2 regions of the Rhodococcus sp. 077-4 genome follow, and region 1 is predicted to be linked to the other one. Evidence: riboswitches for the same ligand, from Rfam matches in the RefSeq annotation. Region 1 holds a riboswitch; the other holds the start of a gene.
The links. Region 1 has a riboswitch for S-adenosylmethionine ahead of ACNEOT_RS06380 (amino acid ABC transporter permease). Riboswitches for the same ligand answer to the same signal wherever they lie in the genome.
Positions count from the first base shown of each region.

Region 2: another riboswitch for S-adenosylmethionine. It lies ahead of ACNEOT_RS11615 (bifunctional o-acetylhomoserine/o-acetylserine sulfhydrylase); the one in region 1 lies ahead of ACNEOT_RS06380 (amino acid ABC transporter permease).

Region 1 is NZ_JAJPWC010000001.1:1,304,570-1,312,468, reverse strand. Features, by position in the region: gene ACNEOT_RS06405 (DUF222 domain-containing protein) at 1-1,810, shown strand, start outside; gene ACNEOT_RS06400 (GNAT family N-acetyltransferase) at 2,112-2,618, opposite strand; gene ACNEOT_RS06395 (FAD-dependent oxidoreductase) at 2,636-3,676, opposite strand; gene ACNEOT_RS06390 (ABC transporter substrate-binding protein) at 3,684-4,667, opposite strand; gene ACNEOT_RS06385 (amino acid ABC transporter ATP-binding protein) at 4,710-5,507, opposite strand; gene ACNEOT_RS06380 (amino acid ABC transporter permease) at 5,504-6,364, opposite strand; SAM riboswitch class I at 6,586-6,683, opposite strand; gene ACNEOT_RS06375 (WhiB family transcriptional regulator) at 6,884-7,204, shown strand; gene ACNEOT_RS06370 (HAD-IIA family hydrolase) at 7,233-7,899, shown strand, end outside.
Region 2 is NZ_JAJPWC010000002.1:507,975-515,873, reverse strand. Features, by position in the region: gene ACNEOT_RS11640 (DUF4153 domain-containing protein) at 1-34, opposite strand, end outside; gene ACNEOT_RS11635 (ATP-binding protein) at 122-1,096, opposite strand; gene ACNEOT_RS11630 (response regulator transcription factor) at 1,093-1,767, opposite strand; gene ACNEOT_RS11625 (ABC transporter substrate-binding protein) at 1,968-2,975, shown strand; gene ACNEOT_RS11620 (MFS transporter) at 2,990-4,132, opposite strand; SAM riboswitch class IV at 4,485-4,607, shown strand; gene ACNEOT_RS11615 (bifunctional o-acetylhomoserine/o-acetylserine sulfhydrylase) at 4,779-6,128, shown strand; gene metX (homoserine O-acetyltransferase MetX) at 6,125-7,270, shown strand; gene ACNEOT_RS11605 (DUF3017 domain-containing protein) at 7,308-7,625, opposite strand; gene ACNEOT_RS11600 (bifunctional methylenetetrahydrofolate dehydrogenase/methenyltetrahydrofolate cyclohydrolase) at 7,637-7,899, opposite strand, start outside.

The DNA of each region.
Region 1 (7,899 bases):
GGTGATCCAAAGAATGGAAACCCTGACGCGGTCCGTGACGGCGTACTCGCACACCTGGCTCAACGAGCTGATCAGCCAGCACGGCCTCGACGTGCACCCGGGATCGGTGCCATCCTCGGTGGCATGGATGCTCCGGATCACCCCACGCGCAGCCGGAGCCCGAGTGCGTCTGGCTGCGGAGTTGGGGGATCGCACCTCCTTCTCCGGCGACGTCCTCCGCGCGCTGCTGCCGCACACCGCTGCAGCGCTGCGGGCAGGGCTGTTCGACGCCAAACACGTGCAGATGATCCGCGAATTCTTCAGACACCTGCCCTCCAGGACTGACCCGCAGACACGCGATCTCGCCGAAGAGCAGTTGGTGGGTCTCGCATCGACCCGACGACCCGATGACTTCGCGCCGTTGGTGGCGCACCTGGACTCGATCCTCAACCCCGACGGCGATCACGACGATGACGACGACGACGAGAACGGAAAGCCGAAGCGTCGGAAACGACGGGATGCGTATTTCTACCTCGGTGAGCAAGGCGCTGACGGGATGTCGGAAGGCAAATTCTGCGTCGACTCCGAACTACGGGCCTACCTCGAAGCACTGTTCTCCAAAGCCGCGAAACCCGGCATGTACAACCCCGCCGACGGTAAACCGGTCACCGACGATGGAGAAGGAGACACGAACGGCGGCGGCAAGACCGGGAGCGGCGGGGCAGCAACCGACGGATCATGGCCCGATCACCCAGCAGCCGAACAGGATTCACCCACGCCAGACGGCGCGTCGGAGGCAGACGGGCCACCACAACCCGATACCGAACCCGATGATGAGTCGCCGGTTGATGAACGGACGGCAGAAGAGTGGCCGGACGATGCGGGCTTGTGGGATGACAGCCTGTGGGATGGCGGCCTGCGGGATAGCGGTGAATGCAGCGGTGACGGCGGATGCGGTGATGGCATCGAATGTGGTTGCGACACAGAACCCGAAGGCGCTACCTCCCACAACAGTGCGGATCGATCGGACGACATCGATGACACTGCCGGGCCCGGTGGCACCGGTGGGTCCGACGCCGACGCCGCATCGGACACCGACGCTCGACCCGATGCGCAGAGCGCCGAGGCACAAGGCGAGGCAGCGGCGGCAGCGCGGAAAGCGGCAGCCCAGCGGGACCTCCGCACCCAGAACGAACGTCAACACGACGCCCTGAAGCTGGCGCTGCGGCAGACACTCGCCTCCGGCACACTCGGCACCCACCGCGGACTACCCGTCACCGCCATCGTCACCATGAGCCTGAAAGATCTCGAAGCCGGCTGCGGATACGCCATGACCGCCACCGGATCACGCGTGTCGATCCGCGACGCCATCAGAATGGCCTCCCACGCCCACCACTACCTGACCATCTTCGACGACCACGGCCGTGCCCTCTACCTCGGCCGATCCAAACGCATCGCCTCAGCCGATCAACGCATCGTCCTCATCGCCCGCGATCGAGGTTGCTCGTTTCCGTCGTGCACCCGACCGGCAACGTGGTCCCAAGCCCACCACATGACGGAGTGGATCGACGGCGGCTACACCGACATCGACTCCCTCACCTTCGGCTGCGACATGCACCACGCACTCGTCGGCACCGGCCCCGGCAAATGGGCCACCACCAAAGCCGGAGCACACCACCAGTATCCGGGCCGCACCCTCTGGCACCCACCACCCGAAATGGACCCGCGCAGGCGCGGCCTCATCAACCACGCACACCATCCAGAAGAGGTTCTCTACCCGCCCGACCACCACGGCGATGCCGGGGACGAGGAACCACGACAACCCGCATAACGACCCACACAAGCGTCAGGGCACAGCTCTGCCTGAAATATCCGCACTCACGGTTCTGCAAGCAGCGTGTCGTAGGCCATGGGACCGCGTCCGCGCCGCGCTGTCCGAGGAAGCCAGTCCGCGCGAGCCAAAGATATTCTGCGGGCTGGCGTTCAGGGTGCGAGACAAGACGGAGGCGTGCGTCGACACCGGAAGCCGAGTACGTCCAGTTGGACGGAGCTGAACACGCCATGATGGGCAAAAGCAGGTCGATGGGCGAGGGGTGGCTCACCGTCGCTGATCTGGCTTCGACGAGTGAGACTCACTCGAGGCTCTTCTCGAAAGGATGTGAACCGACGGTCTTCGACGGCAGAGTTCGGTCGTAGAGCGGGGTGTAGCCGGCAGCCAGGTACAGCGCAACGGCCTCGGGCTGGTTCCATCCCGTGGTCAGATAGATCCGACGGTATCCCCGATCGCGAGCGCTACGCTCCAACTCGGCCACCACCCGTCGCCCGAACCCTCTGCCGCGCTGAGACTTCGACGTCCAGATCCGCTTGAGCTCGGCGGTGTCGGCATCGTACTGCCGGTATGCGCCGCCGGCGACCGGGACACCGTCGGACAGAGCCACCAGGAGGAGACCGCGGGGCGGCGCGAATTCGTCGCTGGGATAGGACCTCAAGTCCTGGTACTGCTCTCCGGGACTGCGCCCGTATCGCGAGGCGTACTCCAGCGCGAGTTCCTGCAGCAGTGGCGTGGCAAGCGGATCGTCCTGACCGATGTCGACGAACTGCAGGCGCGGAGCAACACGGGTATCGAACGCGGCGCTCATGGTCTCTCCTGTCCTCGTCATCCGTCGACGAGATGTGCGACCAGTTCCCCGACCGCGGGTGCGAATTTGAATGCATGACCCGAGAACCCTGCCGCCACAACGGTGTTACCACTGCGTTCGATGGCGAAGTTGGAATCGGGCGTGCTGGTGTACAGACACGTGAGAGGTTCGGCCGCGTCGGCATCGACTCCTGGAAGCCACTCCCGCGCGTAGTCGACCAGTCGTTGGACCCCGTCAGGACGCGGCACGAAGTCGCGGGAATCCGGATGGACAACCGGCCCGGTGCCATGCTCGCCGATCTTCACCCCGTCGATCGACGACAATCCATAGATTCCCACGGTCTTCAGCACAGCGCCGGGGTGATGAACGAAACTGGGCCACTTTACTTCCGATGCCAGGGGGACAAAGTGCGCCGGCTGCTCCTGAGTGGTGACCAAGGGCGGTAGCGTCAGATGTGGTGCGATCGCGGACGTCCATGCGCCAGCCGCCACGACAACCACGTCCGCCGAATAGGTTCGGCTGTCGGTGACGACGTCGGTGACGACGTCGGTACCGACGATCTCCCGCACCGGCGTCTCGTACTCGACGGTCGCACCGTGCAGCCGCGCTGCTGCAACCGAAGCCGCAACGCTGCGATCGGCATGAAGCCGCCCGGCCGCGGGGTGGTAGAGCACGGTTGTGTCGAATCGGATTCCGCTCCAACGCATGTGCGCTGCAGCAGGTTCGAGGACCTCGAACTCGAGGCCCGCCCTAGCCAACGCGTCGATCCGAGGGTTCACCGTCACCGGGTCCCCGTGGTCGACAGCGCCGGTCAGTTCCAACAGTGCTGTGTCGGTCATGCTTTCGAGCTCTTGCCACAGAGGAAGTGCTCGCGCGGCCAGCGAAACGAAGTAATCGTCGGCGTAGCCGTGCCGATATATTCGCGAACTCCCGTGGGATGCGCCGTTCTTGTGCCCCGGCCCGAATTGCTCGAGCAAGGTCACCTCGTGGCCGCGCTGCGCGATCTGCCAGGCCGACGAAGCCCCAACGATGCCGCCGCCGACAACTACCACTTTCACTGCGTTCCTATGCCGCAGGCTTGCGCGGAAGCCCCGGTGGGTTGATGACGGACTCGGGTACGGCCTCGGACTGCAGGCCCCATTTCTCGAGGACCTTTGCGTAATCGCCCGTCTCGATGACGTGGTTCAGTGCTTCGTTGATCGGCCCGATGAGTCCGTTGTCCTTCTTGGTGAGCACACCGATCTCGCCCTGCAATGCGTCGCCTGCGCCGGAGAATGTGCCGATCACGTCGCTCTCGCCGGTGCTCGACGAGTGGTAGACAGCCGATGGGTTGGGCCCGAGGTAGGCGTCGATGCGGCCGGAGCCCAGTGCCAAGTAGTAGTCCGAGGTGTTCTGGTAGTAGGCGATTTCGGCCGGTGCCAAGCCCTCGGCGACGTTCTGCTCGTTCCAATCAACGAGCAGTTGCTCCTGGTTGGTTCCCGAACCCACGCCGATCTTCTTGCCTGCCACGTCCTTGCGTCCGTCGACCTTCCATCCGGAGTCTTTCTTGGCCTCGAATGCCAGGTTGTCCAGTCGATAGGTGGCGAAGTCGTACTTGTCCTTGCGCTCCTCGGTGACCGTCACGTTGGAGATGAACACGTCGCTCTCACCGGAGTCGATCTTGACGAAATTCTGCGACCAATCCGCATTCTGGCGTTCGTACTTCAAACCGAGGGTGTCGGCGACGAGCCATCCGAGGTCGATTTCGGAGCCGATGGGAGTCGTGTCGTCGGTGGCGTAGAAGCCGAGCGGCGGCGTTGCTCCGGACGAGCCGGTTCCGACCAGCACTCCCCGATCACGCACTGCCTGAGGGAGTTTCGCGGCGATCTCGTCGACCTTGTCCACGTGGATGCGGCCTGCTTGCTCGGGAGAGAGGTCGTAGGTGGTGCCGTCCGAGGCGGTGATGGTCTCCTGCGCTGCAGGCTCGCTGCAGGCGGTGACACCGAGTGCAAGTGCGAGGAGCGCCGAGGCGACCACAGTGAGACGTCGGGTGGATCTGATTGCGGACATGGGTCTTCCTCGAATTGTCGGAGATGAAGGTGTGTATGCGATCTAGAGGACGTGCGCGAGAAACGCTCTGGTGCGCGCCTCGGTGGGACTGTCCAGCAGCGCCGCAGGTGGTCCCTGTTCGACGATCAGGCCGTCGTCCATGAACACCACCGTGTCGGCGATCTCGCGAGCGAAGCCGACCTCGTGCGTGACGATCACGAGCGTGGCTCCGTCTCGGGCGAGTCCTCGAATGACCTCGAGGACCTCTCCGACCAGCTCTGGATCGAGCGCGGAAGTGGGCTCGTCGAACAGAATTACTTTGGGACGCAATGCCAGTGCGCGCGCAATGGCTACACGTTGCTGTTGCCCGCCGGAAAGACGTCGGGGGTAATCGTGTGCTTTCGCTCCGACGCCGACGCGCTCGAGCAACGCCAGAGCCTCGGGTTCGACGTCCGAGCGCTTGCGCTTCTGCGCGGAAATCGGCGCCTCGATGACGTTTTCCAGCACCGTCAGATGCGGAAAGAGGTTGAAGTTCTGGAACACGAACCCGATCTGCGAACGCTGACGCAGGATCTCGCGGTTGCTCAGCTCGTGCAGCTTGGCACCCTTGCGCTTGTAGCCCACCAGCTCGCCATCGACCCGAACGGTGCCCTGGTCCACCTTCTCCAGGTGGTTGAGGGCGCGCAACAAAGTCGACTTGCCGGATCCGGACGGACCGATGATGACGGTGACCTCGCCGGGGCGGACGGTCAGGTCCACTCCTTTGAGGACTTCGAGGGGACCGTAGGACTTGTGCACGCCGCGTACCTCGACGGCGTACTGGGTCTCGGACGTGGGAGTGGTGGCGTCGAGGGTGGTCATCGTGTCGCTCCTCGCGGGGCGAGGGTGATCTCGGCCAGTTTCTGACGCAACTTCTGGATAGGGGTGAGCTCGATGTTGCGGACAGCGCCCTTGGCGTAGTGCCGCTCGACGTAGTACTGCAAGACGGAGAGAATCGAGGTGAGGATGATGTACCAGACCGTGGCGACCATCAGGAGCGGCACCACTCGTCCGCTACGCCCGTACACCACCTGCACCTGGTAGAACAGTTCGGCGATGGCCACGACAGAGACTATCGATGTGCCCTTGAACAAGCTGATCACCTCATTGGCGGCGTTCGGCAGAATTCCCCGCATCGCTTGGGGCAGAACGATTTTGAAGAATTCACGACGCTTCGGAATTCCAAGGGCCGCAGACGCTTCCAGCTGTCCCTGGTCCACCGAGATGATCCCACCCCGGACGATCTCCGCCGAGTAGGCTGCCTGGTGCAGAGCAAGTCCGATGATTGCGGCTGTGGAGCCGCTGATGACGTTGTTGACACTGAACTCGAAGAAGCTGGCTCCGAACGGGATTCCCAGCGACAGCGTCTGATACAGATAGGCGATGTTGAACCAGAACAGCAATTGCACGATCAACGGGATGGAGCGGAACGCCCAGATGTAGAACCAGGAGATCACCTGCAGCACTGGGTTGTTGGACAGGCGGGCCACCGCGAGTGCGATTCCCAGCGCAAACCCGATCAGGGTGCCCCAGAACGTGAGCTGGATCGTCAGCCACAGCGCGGACAGGATGGACGGTGCCGCGAAGTAGTCGGCGAACGTGCCCCAATCCCAGCCCGGGTTGGTGGCGAAACCATGCAGGAACTGCGCGGCCACAACGAGAGTGGCGATGCTGATCACCCAACGCCAGGGATGCCACTTCCGTGCGACGACGAGTTGCTCGTCGGGGATGTCGACGAGTTCGTCGACCGCAGGTATGTCGGGTCGGGCCTGAAGTTGAGTCACCGGAGCCGCCGGGACGGATGGGCAGCGATCATCGCTGTGGTGCCTTTCGAAAGAGTGGACTGTGAGTACGCGAATCGGTCAGACGGGCGTACTGATACAGAAGTTCATCTCTGGTGCCTCCATCGGCCCTGGCGGTAGCACCCACACCTTCGATGAAGAAGGGGGTTGCTGCGACGTCATCGAGCCAAGGTCTCTCGGTCGCTCTGGATGGTGTCAGAAATGTATAGACGTGGACATTGAAAAGTCAAGTGCACGTTGGCCTTCGAGTTTCTATCACGTCGAGCGAAATGGTTGCGCGCTGTAAATTGCTGTGACGCATCGCCTCCGAATCACGATGATCCGAATCATTGCCGAATCGGTCGCGTCTCGCGATCATCGAACGAGTCCACAACCGATCGAGGGAACGGGGCAGCGATGTCGAGGAACAGCGCGATTGCCATGATCGAGCGCGGGATTTCGCCTGCCATCGAGTCATGGGACTGGCAGACCGACGCGGTGTGCCGCGGGCAGGACTCGGAAATCTTCTTTTCCCCGACCGGCGAGGGACGCTCCGCCCGTCGTGAACGTGAGGAGCGCGCCAAGCAGGTGTGCGCCGGCTGCGGTGTCGTCGACGCGTGCCGACGTTTCGCGCTGGCAGCCAACGAACCGTTCGGAGTGTGGGGCGGCACCACCGCTCGCGAGCGGCAGGTACTGCGAACCGACTCCCGACGCGCCGAGGAGCGCCGGGCGAGTTAGCTCCAGTCCACGAGTCGACGGTCGGCAGATGGTTCACAATGGTGAGGTGAGCGAAACCGAGAAGCCTCAGCAGTGGACGTACCTGATGGACATGGACGGCGTTCTGGTCCACGAGGATCATCTGATACCCGGTGCCGACACGTTTCTCGCTGAGCTGCAGGCCAACGAGATTCCGTTCATCGTGTTGACCAACAATTCGATTCGTACCCCACGTGACCTGCGGGCACGCCTGGCGTTCACCGGTCTGGACATTCCGGAGAAGTCGATCTGGACCTCGGCCCTGGCCACCGCGACGTTCCTGGGCAATCAGCGGCCCGGTGGCAGTGCGTATGTCGTCGGCGAGTCGGGTCTGACCACCGCACTGCACGACATCGGCTACACCCTTACCGACTCCAGCCCCGACTATGTGGTGCTCGGCGAAACCCGGACGTACTCGTTCGAGGCCATCACCACTGCCATTCGCCTGGTCGAGAAGGGTTCGCGCTTCATCGCCACCAACCCCGACGCGACCGGTCCGTCGCGTGAGGGCTCGCTGCCGGCCACGGGTTCGGTTGCTGCCCTGATCACCAAGGCCACCGGCAAGGAGCCGTACTACGTGGGCAAGCCCAACGCGTTGATGATGCGTTCGGCGCTGCGTGCGATCGGCGGGCACTCGGAGAACACACTCATGATCGGCGACCGAATGGACACCGATG
Region 2 (7,899 bases), on a different contig from region 1:
TTCCACTACGGATCGGAATGTCGATCGTGCTCATGGCTGGTCCTTTTCTGTGCTTCGGGCATGGAAGGTAGGCGGCTGCAGTCCGGGGACGAGCAGTCGCGGTTCGGATGGATCGAGAAAGTCAGTGCTCGGGAATGGCCACTCTGATGTGACAGCCGACTTCGCTGTCGAGAACTTCGATACTTCCGCCGTGTAGTTCGGTGGCCCAGCGGGCAATGCCGAGACCGAGACCTGTTCCGCCGTCGGTGGAACCGCCGCGAGTGAATCGGTCGAACACCGAGTGGCGATCGGCGATCGCGATACCCGGGCCCTGATCGACGACGTCGAATGCGAATGCCCCGGCGGTTCGATGGGCCCGTACGGTCACGGTGGTCGACGGCGGGGAATGTCGCACAGCATTGTCGACGAGGTTGGTGATCACCTGCGTCATGCGAGACCGGTCGGCCACGACGGTCGTATCGCCGGGCGCGAGAACGAGCGACACTCGTTCTCGATGAACGGAGGTCGCATCCTCGAGGAATTGCCGCACCGGGAACTCCTCTCTGGCAATGGTGAGTACACCGCCCTCCACCCGCGACAGGTCGAGCAGTTCGTTGACCAGGTCACCAAGCCTTTCGGTTTGGCGCAGCGCCACCGACAGGGTCTCGGGATTCGCGTCGGTCACCCCGTCGACCACGTTCTCGAGTACGGCACGCAGGGCCGCGATGGGCGTCTTCAACTCGTGCGAGACATTGCCGATCAACTCGCGGCGATACTTCTCTGCGGCTTCCAGATCGTCCGCCATGGTGTTGAACGCGGTGGCGAGTTCGCCCACCTCGTCCCGTGAGGTGGCGCGCACGCGTGTCGAGTAGTCGCCTCGCGCCATCGCTTTGGCCGCCGAGGTCATCTCGCGCAGCGGAGACGTCATTCCGTGGGCGACGAATTGCGTTGCGGCCAGCGAGACCACGAGCGCCGCGAGCAATGTGTAGCGAAACTGCCAGCCCGCCCCGATCCAGAAGACGACGCTCGCCAGCACCAACACAGTGCCTACGACGAACGAGACCTTCAGCTTGAACGATCGCAGCGGATCGAGCGGGCGCGGCAGCATTCGCGTCATCGGGGCGACTCCACGGCATAGCCGACGCCGTGCACGGTACGGATGAGATCGCCACCGAGCTTGCGCCGCAACGCTTTCACATGAGAGTCGACGGTCCTGCTGCTTGCCGAATCGTCCCAGCCCCACAGCTCCGACAGCAGGGTTTCCCGAGAGACCGCAGTACGCGGCCGCGCGGCGAGGTAGGCGAGGATGTCGAATTCTGTTCTGGTCAAGTGGATGTCGCCGGAGGGATTGCTCACCCGCCGTTCCCGGTGGTCGATCTGCACATCACCGACTCGAACGGCCTGCAGTTCGGTGACCACCGCTCGCTCTGCCCGCCGAATCAAGGCGTGCACGCGAGCGACCAACTCGCGCATGCTGAACGGCTTGCCCAGATAGTCGTCTGCGCCCACGCCCAGTCCGACGAGCATGTCCGTCTCGTCGGATTTGGCCGTCAACATCAACACCGGGACCGGGCGGGACGCCTGGATTCGGCGACACACCTCGAGACCGTCGAACCCGGGCAGCATGAGATCGAGCACCACCACGTCGGGGTCGTACCGGGCACACGCGTCGACGGCAGAGGGACCGTCGGCGGCCGTGACGACCTCGTACCCCTCGCCGCGCAGCCGAGCGGCGACGGCCTCGGAGATCGTGGGCTCGTCGTCGACGACGAGAACTGTGCGGCTCATGAGAACTGACCCTAGAGGGCGCGCATGGAGGAGTCCGTCGGGAAATATGGAGGTTCGGTGAAGGTTCGAGCAGCCGTTCCCAACAGGGACGAACACGCCGACACATAGATTAGGGTGGGCTACCCTACTTGATGTTAGCCAACCCTTCCGAGAGGCGATCCATGCGTAACCGACCACTTTTCCGGACCTGGGCGGTGTGCGTGACAGCACTGACCACCGCGGGGCTCCTCAGCGCGTGCTCGAACGCCACCGACGAGGCGTCGCCGACCCCAGGTACCGCCTCCGACTCGGCAGCCTTCCCGGTCTCGGTCGAGCATGCGTTCGGTGAGACCGTGGTCCCCGAAGAGCCCACACGCATCGTGGTGGCCGGATACACCGAACAGGACACGGTGTTGGCGCTCGGCGTGATACCCGTCGGCGTCACGGAATGGTACGGCGATCAGCCGTACGCCACCTGGCCCTGGGCGCAGGCCGCACTGGGTGACGCGCAGCCCGAAGTGCTGTCCAATACCGGCGACGGCTTCGAGACGGAGAAGATCGCGGCACTGCGACCCGACCTGATCATCGCCACCAATGCCGGTTTGAACGCGGAGACCTACAGCACCCTGAGCGACATCGCGCCCACGTTGGCGCAGTCCGACGCCTCGACCGCCTACTTCGAGCCCTGGGACGTACAGGCGGAGAAGATCGGGCGCGCATTGGGCAAGAAGGCCGAGGTCGATGGCCTGATCGATGGCGTGAACCGCAAGTTCGCCGACGCCGCGGCGGCGCACCCCGAATTCGCCGACAGGAAGGCGATCTTTCTCCAGAATGCGTTCTACGAGGGCAAGGCCATCGCGTACCAGGACGGGCTGAGCACCGACTTCCTCACCGCGCTCGGTTTCGTCATCCCCACGGACATCGACGCGTACGTTCCCCTCGACGGCGGTGGGCAGGCCAGCATTCCGCTGGAGAACTTGTCGGTTCTCAACTCCGCCGACGTACTGATCTGGGGAACCGAGAGCCCGGGCGACCGCACCGAGCTCGAAAAGGAAGCGGTGTACAACGCCCTCGAACCGGTGCAGGACGGCAACCTCGTGTTCACCGACGGGGTGACGGCGGGCGCAATCTACTTCACCAGCGTGCTGAGCCTGCCGTACGTCATCGACAAGCTGACCCCGGCGCTGACCGAGGCACTCGGCGGAACGGCAGCGACGATCACCGGCTGACAGGACCAGGTCGCCTACTTCGCGGCGGAGCGCCTGTCCATCCACATCGCGGTGGCCAGAACGCCCAGGCCGGCCACTGCCAGACCGGAACCGACAGCGGCCGGTGCCGTGTAGCCGAATCCGGCGGCGATCACGGCACCACCGACTGCCGCTCCGATCGCGTTGGCAAGATTGAATGCCGCGTGATTGAGCGACGCGGCGAGTGTCTGGGCGTCCTCGGCCACGTCCATCAGTCGCGTCTGCAGGCCGGGGACCACCGACGAACCGGACGCGCCGATCAGGAAGACCAGGAGCAGCGCGGTCACCGGATTGTGTGCCGCTACGACGAACACCGCCAGGAATACCGCGGTGGCGGCCAGCCCGACAAAGGTGCCCTTGAGCTGGTATCGATCGGCGAGCCAGCCGCCCGCGTAGTTTCCGGCGACCATTCCGAGTCCGTAGATCATCAGGGCGACAGGAACGAATGCGCGGGCAAGACCGGCAACGTCGGTCAGCGTCGATGCGATGTAGGTGTACACCGCGAACATGCCGCCGAATCCGACGATGCCCACGAACAGGGTCATCCACACCTGGCCCCGGCGCAGCGCACCCAGCTCGGTGATCGGACTGGTGGTCGGCATCGCGTCGAGACGCGGCATCCACAAAACGAGCGCGGTGACGGTCAGTGCCCCGATGACTGCGACGAGCGTGAAGGCGCTGCGCCAGCCCAGCGCCTGGCCGATCCAGGTTGCCACCGGGACGCCGACGACGTTGGCCACCGAAAGTCCCATCATGACCATCGCGACGGCTTTGGCTCGCTTGCCCGGCTCGGCCAGGTGGGCGGCCACCAGAGCAGCCACACCGAAGTACGCGCCGTGCGGCAGCCCTGCCACGAATCGAGAGGCCACCAGCTCGTTGAAACTGGGCGCGAACACGGTGCCGAGGTTTCCGAGGGTGAAGGCCACCATCAGCGCCAGCAGCAGCATTCTGCGGGGAACGCGGGCGGCCAGGGCCGCGATGGTCGGCGCGCCGACGACGACACCGAGCGCGTATGCGGAGATCATGTGGCCGGCCGAGGGCTCGGAGATCCCCATCGTCGTCGCGATGTCCGGCAACAGACCCATCGACGCGAATTCCGTGGTGCCGATCCCGAAGCCGCCGATCGACAGGGCCAGCATCGCGAGCTTGCGGCGGGTCGAGTGCGGTCGATGACTGACACTCAGACCACTCGACACCTTGCCGCGCACAGCGCTGACACGGGAAAGAGCGGAATCGGTGACAGTCACAGCGGAACAACTTTCGTGTGGATCGGGGATGTGAACAAGGAGAACGGCGGCTCGGCGAATCGATTCAGCAGAGACCGACCGAGTAGAAGAACAGCCGACCGAATCATTGTCTTCCCCCTGGCAACTTCTTTTCGAGTCGCGGCACGGTGATTGTCCTCACCCGAGCATCTGCTCGAGCTGCCCCGAACTCCGAGCGTGTGCCCTTGTTCCGGTGGAGTGCCGTCACCCGCTAAGATCTTCGCCAGGTCATGAGTGCCAGCATCGAGCCCCGGCTTGCTGGCCGGCAACCCTCCAACCGCGGTGGGGTGCCCCGGGTGAACGACCAGGCCGATCCGGCACGCGAGTGCCGGATCGACAAGCGCGGGTCCGCAGGAAGCGGACCCACTGAACCTTCGGTCCCCAGGGGCCGAAGCCTGTCAGGAGGTTCTCTCATGTGTTGCTGTACCGATACGCCCCGTAGCGCTCGACTTCTCGAGCTTCATTCGACATTCGATTCGTCTCAGACAGACTCGTCTCAGAAAACGGAGTATCACCAGCCATGACCGATTCCACCCCTGACGTCGTCGACGCCACCGGAGCACCCACCCAGGATCCGTTCACCGATCCCGCCGCCGACTGGAGCTTCGAGACCAAGCAGATCCACTCGGGCCAGACCCCGGACGGTGTCACCAAGGCTCGTGCGTTGCCGATCTACCAGACCACCTCGTACACGTTCGACAACACCGACCACGCCGCCGCACTGTTCGGACTCGCGGAGCCGGGCAACATCTACACCCGCATCATCAACCCCACGCAGGACGTGGTCGAGCAGCGCATCGCTGCCCTCGAAGGTGGCGTCGCAGCTCTGCTGGTGTCGTCCGGTCAGGCCGCCGAGACGTTCGCGATTCTCAACCTCGCGGAGGCAGGCGATCACATCGTCTCGAGCCCGCGGCTCTACGGCGGTACGTACAACCTGTTCCACTACACGCTCCCCAAGCTGGGCATCACCGTCTCGTTCGTCGACGATCCCGATGACCTCGAGCAGTGGCGCGCAGCGATCACGCCGTCGACCAAGGCGTTCTACGGCGAGTCGATCTCCAATCCGAAGAACGACATTCTCGATATCCCGGGCATCTCGGCGGTGGCACACGAGAACGGCATTCCGTTGATCGTGGACAACACCGTGGCAACGCCGTACCTGCTTCAGCCGTTGAAGCACGGTGCCGACATCGTGGTGCACTCGGCGACGAAGTATCTCGGTGGACACGGAACGGCCATCGCCGGCGTCATCGTCGACGGTGGCACGTTCGACTGGACGCAGGGCCGTCACCCCAACTTCACCACCGCAGACCCGAGTTACCACGGCGTCGTCTTCGCCGATCTCGGTGCACCCGCGTTCGCACTGAAGGCACGCGTGCAGCTCTTGCGTGACATCGGCGCAGCGGTCTCCCCATTCAACGCCTTCCTCATCAGCCAGGGTCTCGAGACGTTGAGCCTGCGGATCGAGCGGCACGTGTCGAACGCACAGAAGGTCGCCGCCTTCCTCGCCGGTCGAGACGACGTCGTCTCGATCAACTACGCGGGACTCGAATCGTCCCCGTGGTACCAGCGCGGGCAGGAATTGTTGCCGAAGGGTCAGGGCGCAATCATCGCGTTCGAGTTGCAGGGTGGTGTCGATGCCGGCAAGAAGTTCGTCAACGCACTCACGCTGCACAGCCACGTCGCTAACATCGGAGACGTGCGTTCACTCGTCATCCACCCCGCGTCCACCACGCATTCCCAGCTGACTCCGGAGGAGCAGTTGGCATCGGGCGTGACCCCCGGCCTGGTTCGCTTGGCCGTGGGTATCGAAGGGATCGACGACATCATCGCCGATCTCGAGGTCGGCTTCAGCGCGGCGGCGTCTTGAGTCACAGCTGCGACGCAGGCGTTCGTCCGGAGGCGGTTCTTCCGCCTCCGGACGGGCGGTTGGGCTTCATCGACATCGGTGCTCTCGATCTCGAAAACGGCTCTCGGATTTCCCAGGTCACGGTGGCGGTGCAGCGGTGGGGCGAACTTGCCACCGACCGCAGCAACGTCGTTCTCGTCGAGCATGCCCTGACCGGGGACTCACATGTGTCCGGTCCGCCGGATGCCGATCATGCTCTGCCCGGTTGGTGGAACGGCATGGTCGGGCCCGGTCGCCCCATCGACACCGACGAGTGGTGCGTCGTGGCGACCAACGTGCTCGGCGGCTGCGGTGGCACCACCGGCCCGAGCAGTGTCTCGCCCGACGGCACCCCCTACGGATCTCGCTTCCCGGACATCTCGATCCGAGATCAGGTCGCTGCCGAAGTTGCCGTTGCCGACGCATTGGGCATCGAGCGGTTCGCGGCAGTCGTCGGTGGCTCGATGGGCGGAATGCGCACCCTCGAATGGATCGTCGGCTACCCCGATCGAGTGGCGGCCGCTTTGATCCTTGCGGTCGGTGCGAGGGCGACAGCCGACCAGATCGGCACCCAGACAACGCAAATCGCGGCGATCAAGGCCGATCCAGGCTGGCTCGGCGGCAACTACCACGGCACCGGCACTTCGCCTTCGGCCGGACTCGGCATTGCGCGCCGCATCGCGCATCTGACGTACCGGACCGAAAGTGAACTCGACATTCGGTTCGGTAACTCACCGCAGAACGACGAGGATCCATGGGCGGGTGGCAGATACTCCGCACAGAGCTACCTCGAGCATCAGGCCGCGAAGCTGGTCAATCGATTCGATGCGGCCACGTATGTTCTTCTCAGCGAGGCCATGAACCGTCACGATGTCGGCCGTGGGCGCGGCGGGGTAGCCGAAGCACTTGCGACCGCCACGGTTCCGACCATCGTCGGCGGTGTCGATTCCGACCGCCTGTATCCGCTTCGACTGCAGAAAGAGATCGCTCGCGAACTCCCTCAGTGCCGCGGACTCGAAGTGATCCAGTCGCGTGACGGACACGACGGCTTTCTCACCGAGGCCGATTCGGTGGCGAAACTGCTGGCCGAGACGATGGAGCTTGCCCGCCTCGGACGGCGCTGACACGGCATCTGTTCGGACCGGGCTCTGTTGCTCGAGGTCAGTCGGTTCCCAGCGGATCGATCGACAGCGACAGAAAAACTATCGCTCCACCGACGCAGCCCAGCGCCAGCACGTCGAACACGCGACTGCGCACTTGCAGTGTGCCGACTCGTGATTCGGGGAGGCACAGTCTCAGCAGTGCCGCCAGCAGCGCCGCGCATCCGAAGATGAACGCGCCGCGCCGCCAGCGATCGGCCAGCACCAGGACGAGCGCGGCAAGGACGACGACGGACACCGCGACGATCGGCAGGTTACGCGCCACTGCTGCGCGAAATCCCGGTTCGGGCTCGCCCCGCGCATCCTCTGCGGCGTTCACGTCGAGTCCGCTCAGCTCTCGGCGGCGACGCGCTCGGCGCGCTCGACCACGTTGGTGAGCAAGAATGCTCGCGTCAGCGGTCCGACGCCCCCGGGGTTGGGCGAGAGGAAACCGGCCACCTCGGCGACGCCGTCGGCAACGTCGCCGCGGAGTCCGTCCTCGGTGCGAGTCACCCCGACATCGAGCACAGCGGCACCCGGCTTGACCATGTCTGCGGTGATCAACCCCGGAACTCCGGCGGCGGCGATGACGATGTCCGCACGGGAGACCTCGG